2 regions of the Brevibacillus sp. GCM10020057 genome follow, and region 2 is predicted to be linked to the other one. Evidence: predicted binding sites of a transcription regulator. Region 2 holds the regulator's gene; the other holds the start of a gene.

Region 1 (3,413 bases), on a different contig from region 2:
ACTTTTCTTCCCGTTTCATCCGTAGTGTCCTCCTGAGAAAAACAGTTGTTTCTTCATAGAGGACATTATACCCCTTATCCAGGAGTATGACAATGCTTGTTGCCAACTTTTTTCGTGGGGTCATATTCAGTTCACTCTTGTTTACATGACATGGGCTACTTCCGCAAAGAATAGAAACGATTTACGCCACAGGAGGTGAAGCAGCGATGGCAGGACGCGGAAAGTCGGATAAATCGGAGCGCCGCAACAACCATCCGCCGGGGAAACCGAGCGATCTGGATCAGTTTGGCGCCGAAACCAAGGGCAAGAAGATGGCGCAATCCCCGAACATCGTAGAGGACCCGAGCGGAAACCGCTAGGCGGCGGATGAACACAAAAAACCCGGGATGGATGATTCCCGGGTTTTGCCATGCAAGCAGGATTTTCTTATGCTGCTGATTAGTAAGCCAAAGAAGAGAGACCGTTGATGTGGGACAGGTAACGGATGTTACTTGCTTCTTTCATCAGGGATGCAGGCAGACCTTTCAGCTTGATTTGGCTTTCGCCGATGGTACCGATCGCGTCTTTGCGGCCCAGGCTGCCCAGCGTACCGGAGAAGACAGGTACGAAGGTCTCCATTTTGGAACCGTTGAAGTGTGCGAACAGGTTGTAGCCCACTACTTCGCCCATTTGCCATGCGAGTTGGGCAGTCGGCGGGTACGGACGACCTTCTGGCCCCATCACGACAGCGCTGTCCCCTGCCAGGAACACTTCCGGATGCGAAGTGGACTGCAGGTACTCGGTCACGGTAGCGCGTCCGCGGTTCACTTCAATGCCGGATTCCGCAACGACGTGGTTGCCTTGAACGCCGCCAGTCCAGACCATGGTTCTGGTTTCGATCGTGCTGCCGTCTTTCAGGAACACGGTTGTTTCTTTCATTTCCGTTACAGGTACCCCTGTCAGGAAAGTAACACCGCGTTTTTCCAGGCTTGTTTTTGCACGCTCGACAAGGTCAGGCGCAAAACCAGCCAGAATGGAAGGACCTGCTTCCACGCAGTACATGGACACATCTGCAAAGTCTACGCCATGCTTGCGGCACAGCTCTGGCAGCATGTCCGCAAATTCGCCGACCAACTCGATGCCGGTCAAACCGCCACCGCCGACAACAAAGGTTGCGTCTGCCTTGTCCTTGCTTTGCTTGTACGCTGCGATGCGGCCTTCGATATGCTCGCGCAGACGGTTTGCTTCCTCGACGGATTTCAGCGTGAAGCTGTACTCTTGCAAGCCAGGGATTCCGAAGAACGCGGTCTCGCTGCCCAGTGCAATGACCAATGCATCGTACTTGATGGACTCGCCGCTCGCCAAGGTGACACGCTGCGAATCCAGCCCGATTTTTTCGACGGTGTCGATCACGAGGTCGATGTTTTTGCCGCGCAGCAGACGTTCCAGCGGCAGCGCCACGTTTTGCTCAGACAGATTGCCTACTGCCAGGCGGTGCAGCTCGGTGATGATTTGGTGAGTGGGGAAACGGTTTACAACCGTGATCGTCGCTTCTTCAGCCGTCATGTATTTGCGTGCAGTCAAAGCGCTCAAGAGTCCGCCATAACCGCCGCCCAAGATCAAAATATGCTTCGCCATGCTTGGTCCTCCGTCCTTTTCTTCGTTCGTCAGGTGATTAGCGTTTTTGTTGTTCGCGCTCTGCCAATACTTCCAGGAATGCTTGCGTGAAACGCAACGTTTTTTGCACTTGCGGATCTTTCAGCATTTTGAGGATGCCGAACAAGCCGATGGTCGATGTCTCCACATGCGAACGGTCGCTTGCTTCGATTGCAGCTTGCGCGATGCCTTTGGCTTTGTCCTGGATCGGTTTTACGAACTCCTCCATGCCGCCTTTCAGATCCTGGATCAGGACCTTGTCGTTCGCAACGGTCTGCACCAGGTCATACGCCTTGGTCAGGATCGTGGTCATTTCTGCCAGCTTGGGCAGGTTTGCCACCAGTACGTTGAGCGACTCCTGGATTTCCGGTTTCATCAACTGATCGAGTACGTCCGTTTGTTCCGGCGCCAATGCCGCTGTGCTTGCTACTTCAGCTTGTTGCATAGTTGTTTGTGACATAGGAAAACGTCCTCCTTTGCTTTGGGATAGAGGCCTGATTTTCTCGTTGCCTGCTCATCTGAGTGACGGCCAGTTTTCACCCTGTATCCGATAGTCTTACCTTTTTGTTATATTTTTCACAAAGTGCAGTATGCAAACGGATGGAAATATCAACGTGCAAACTTTCACAAGTTGATACAGCAGGATTGTCGCTCTGAAGGCTTGCTGCAATGAAACAGGCACGATTTAGAACTCTATGCCTATACTATATACTTTCTGGAGACGAACATCAAAGAAAAAAAACCGCTTCTTCAGGAAGAAGCGGCGGACAGTTTATGATAATAATCTTTGATGATCTGATGATGCTTCTCGTGAATATCTGTAAAAATCAGTTCAATGACGGTCTCGTTGTCCTGAAACAACTTTTCGACCACTTTGGCCATGCCGACAATCTCTGTGCGCGACTGCGGCAAAGTAAAGGACAGATGGAGGAAGTCTCCCTTGGACACATAACCGTTGGTGCTTACCACCAGCCTGTACGGAGAGAATTTGAGCAGCGTGGCAACGCCGCTTTCTTCGATCGGCCTTGCTCCCATCAACTTGTACGGAACCTTCACTTGTGAGTCCAACTCGATGAGGCCGTTTTTTCCTTTGCCGATCACGCTCTCCACGCCCACTGCGATCGGGATCAGGGCCAGCAGCTTGACTGGCCACATCGTCTGTTCCTGCACCACTTCCAGGTCGATGGTGTTGATCGCAGCGTCCGTCTCCCACCGCATCCGTACGGTCGATCCGACCAAATCTGACCTGGCTTCATACTTCAGCTCCGTCGAGACAATGAGATAGCCGCCCTTGACGTGTTCCACCATGACTTGCAGGGGTGTCTTTACATGCTTGGAAATCATCATCTGCAAAACGGCACCGCGCTGGAGCTGCTTGTCTGACAGAAAAGGGGAAAGAGATGGAACATCCGTCATAGTCTGCCTCCCTTACTCCACGAATTCAAACTCGAGCCCGCCGATGCGGACGGTGTCTCCGTCGCGGGCACCATGCCTGCGAAGCGCATCGTCCACGCCCATGCTGCGCATGATTTTGGCAAAGCGCTGTGCTGCGTCGTAGCTGTTCAGATTGGTCATCCGCACCAGCTTTTCGATCTTCTCGCCGCTGACGACGTATACTTCGTTGTCGCGGGAAACCTCGAATGGTTCCGGCTCTTTCTCCGCCTTGAACACGACCCTCTCTTCTGCTTCAGCCACTTCTTCTACAGCCGGCTTGTCCGGCAGCGTAGCGAGCAGGTCGCTGATGGCATACATCAACTCCTGTACGCCCTGTCTGGTCG
Region 2 (3,413 bases):
CGCACGTTGTCGCTGCCTTCCCCGTTTGATTACGAGAACCAGGGGCTGCTTTTGATCCCGTCTGATTTCCCTGCGCCGGGCAAGGAAAACGATGGGACTTATCTTGATGCTGTCGTCCAAGGCTGTCTCGATGTCGTTCAGGCTTCCGGCGGCCGGACGCTGATCCTGTTCACGTCCCATTCGATGCTGCGGCTCGTTTATCAGGCGATGAAGGAACGGCTGGCAGGTTCCCCGGATTCGTACACGCTGCTGGGACACGGCATCGACAGCAACAACCGCAGCAAGCTGGTGGGACTGTTCCAGTCGATTGAGCGCAGCGTGCTGCTCGGGACCAGCAGCTTTTGGGAAGGCGTGGACATTCCGGGGGATGCCTTGAGCAGTCTGGTCATTGTCCGTCTGCCGTTTACTCCGCCCAATCATCCGGTCTATCAAGGACGCGCCGAGATGCTAAAGGCAGAAGGAAAAAATGCGTTCATGTCAATGGCTTTGCCGCAGGCGGTCATTTTGTTCAAGCAAGGTGTCGGAAGATTGATTCGCCACCATCTGGATCGGGGTGTCGTTGTCGTATTTGACACGCGGGTCGTGGAGTCCAGATACGGCCGCGCCTTTCTGCAATCTTTGCCGCCGTATACGATCGAGAGCGGTCCGTGGCCGACGCTGCGCGAGAAGATCGCTCCATTCCTCGGTATGTCCCCCCTGTCTGGCTCATAATAATGAAGCAATAGTCTCCCAGGGATTTAGGTGATAAAATAGATGGGATGGAAAACGACATGGCGCTGGCTGTTGCTTGGTTTTACTGCGGCCTTCCTGTTTACCTGCACGCTTGCAGGACAGTCCCAAAGTGCCATCAAGGTGGAAGATCCGTATGCCAGCGACAACGAGCAAGACTTTGTCGGTCTGGTGCTTACTTTCTTTGCGCTGCCTCACGGGGAAAGCACCCTCGTCCGGTTTCCAGGGGGCCAGACAATGCTGATCGATACGGGCAGTGAGGAAGACTGGTCTGTTTTGGCGGAACGATTGGCAGAGCGGAAGCTGACGCGGCTGGACTATCTGGTCGTGACGAACGACCAGCCGGAGCACACCGGAGGATACGCGTCGTTGGCCAAAACGATTCCGGTGGACACCGTCATTTTGCCTAAACTGATTGAACAAACCATCTTCAAGGCTCTGCCGATTGAAGCCTCCCAAAAACGGATGACGGCTGTCGCTGGCCAGGAAATCAGGCTGGAGGATGGCGTCACGATGCAAGTGCTGCTTCCCGAGGAGCCGTTGTTTTTGTCGCCGCAGAACAATTCGCTCGTCTTTCGTCTGCAGCATGGTCGCTTGCGCTATTTGTTCGCAAGCGGAATCAACGAAGAGGCGGAAGAGCGGCTGCTGGAGCGGCATCCGGAGCTGCTCGCAGCGGAAGTGCTGAAAGTAGGGGGACAAGGCAGCAACCAAGGTTCGTCCCAGCCCTTTCTCACCAAGGTGGACCCCCAGGTGGCCATCATCCAGACGGGCAAGTCGCGCGAGAGCATGAAGGAAAGCCGTACGGAAGTGCTGGAGCGGCTCGGCGAATCGTGGGCCGAGACGTATATGACCGACCGCGACGGGACGATTACGATCTTGTCGAACGGGAAGGACTACCGCATCCTGAAGCAAAAGAAATGAAGAGGGGTGGCCGAACGTGGCCAAACAAGAGAAGATTTCAGAGGCGGTTGTCCGTCGTCTGCCGATCTATCTGCGCTACCTGAGTTATTTGCAGCAAGTGGGCGTGGCAACCGTTTCCTCCCAGCAAATGGGCAAGAATCTGGACGTCAATCCTGCGCAAATCCGAAAAGATCTCGCCACGTTCGGAGATTTTGGCAAAAAGGGGATTGGCTACGAAGTCAATTATCTGATAGAGAAAATACGCCAGATTCTGAAATTGACCGATGAAATTCGGGTTGTGCTGGTAGGCGCGGGGCATCTGGGCCATGCCATCAGCAATTATAACGCTTATTTGAAGGATAACATGCGGATTGCGGCCATTTTTGACTGCGATCCCGAGAAGCTGGGAAAAAAGGTGGCAGGACTGACGATCCAGCCACTGGAAGAGCTCGCGGAGACGATCGCGGCTCTGAATATCAAACTGGCGATTATCACTGTCCCTGCATCCGCAGCGCAGTCCGTATGCGATCAGTTGACCGAAGCGGGGATCAAAGGGATCTTGAACTTTGCGCCTACCACAATTCGCTCTGCCAAGGACGTGCGTATCCACTATGCGGACGTCACGTCCAACCTGCAGAGCCTGGCTTATTATTTATCGTAAAAAGGACGGAGTGTATTCATGAAAAAGACGATCCTCATCCACGCAACCGTAATCACTGCAAACGACCAGAACGAAGTCATCCACGATGGGGCAGTAGCCTTTGAAGGGGACAAGATCACCTACGTCGGACCAACGCCGGAAGACCTCACAGATGCCGGCTACGATGAAGTCATCGACCAAAGAGGCGACTATATTCTGCCGGGTTTCATCAATACTCACGGACATGCCGGCATGTCGCTCCTGCGCGGCTATGCCGACGATTTGCCGCTGCAACAGTGGCTGGAAGACAAAATGTGGCCGCTGGAAGCGCAGTTCACCGGCAACCACGTAAAATGGGGCACGCAGCTGTCGCTGATCGAAATGATCCGTACAGGTACTACGACGTTCGTCGATATGTACGACCACATGGACGAGGTAGCCAAAGCGGTTGAGGCAGCAGGGATGCGCGCCCGTCTCTGCCGGGGAATGATCGGGCTGTGCTCGGAAGAAGAGCGCCAGGTGAAGCTCGCGGATGCTACGGCATTTGCGAAGGAATGGCACAATCAGGCAGACGGACGCATTACCGTCATGATGGCGCCGCACGCTCCTTATACGTGCGACCCGCGCTTTATTACGCAAATCATCGAAAAAGCAGACGAGCTGTCGCTGCCGCTGCACATCCACATGTCGGAAACGGCCTGGGAAGTGGGGCAAAACGAAAAGGATTACGGGCTTCGTCCGGTCGCCCATCTGGAGAAGCTGGGCATGTTTGCCCGTCCGACGCTCGTGGCTCACGCTGTCCATTTGACGGATGAAGAGATTGACATCTTGGCAAAATACCAAGTGAGAGTTTCACATAACGTAGTGAGCAACCTGAAGCTGGCGAGCGGCGTGGCACCGGTACCGAAGATGCTGGCAAAAGGCATCAGCGTCTCGCTGGGAACGGACAGCTCGGCCAGCAACAACAACCTGAATCTGTTTGAAGAATTGAAGCTCGCGGCGATCTTGCACAAAGGCGTGAACAACGACCCGGTGGCCGTGCCTGCGGAGGAAGCGCTGCGGATGGCGACCCGCTACGGAGCGGACGGCGTATTCCAGGCAGATACCCTTGGTTCGATTGAGGTAGGCAAGCAAGCGGACCTGA

What was found. The regulator Rex, encoded in region 2, represses fermentation and respiration genes when NADH is low (regulators of the CRP and FNR family bind a similar motif). The targets are predictions, from matches to a motif close to TTGTGAAATATTTCACAA.
Region 1: a site for Rex is predicted at 2,200-2,217, ahead of ACFSO0_RS07770 (helical membrane plugin domain-containing protein). Genes of this name have one in related genera too.

Annotation. Positions count from the first base shown of each region.
Region 1 covers NZ_JBHUJW010000023.1:170,853-174,265, forward strand. The annotation lists gene ACFSO0_RS07755 (ACT domain-containing protein) at 1-19, opposite strand, end outside; gene ACFSO0_RS07760 (hypothetical protein) at 207-359, shown strand; gene ACFSO0_RS07765 (NAD(P)/FAD-dependent oxidoreductase) at 439-1,617, opposite strand; gene ACFSO0_RS07770 (helical membrane plugin domain-containing protein) at 1,655-2,095, opposite strand; gene ACFSO0_RS07775 (PilZ domain-containing protein) at 2,386-3,051, opposite strand; gene obgE (GTPase ObgE) at 3,064-3,413, opposite strand, start outside.
Region 2 covers NZ_JBHUJW010000043.1:795,955-799,367, reverse strand. The annotation lists gene dinG (ATP-dependent DNA helicase DinG) at 1-711, shown strand, start outside; gene ACFSO0_RS17535 (ComEC/Rec2 family competence protein) at 754-1,650, shown strand; gene ACFSO0_RS17530 (redox-sensing transcriptional repressor Rex) at 1,667-2,290, shown strand; gene ACFSO0_RS17525 (amidohydrolase) at 2,309-3,413, shown strand, end outside.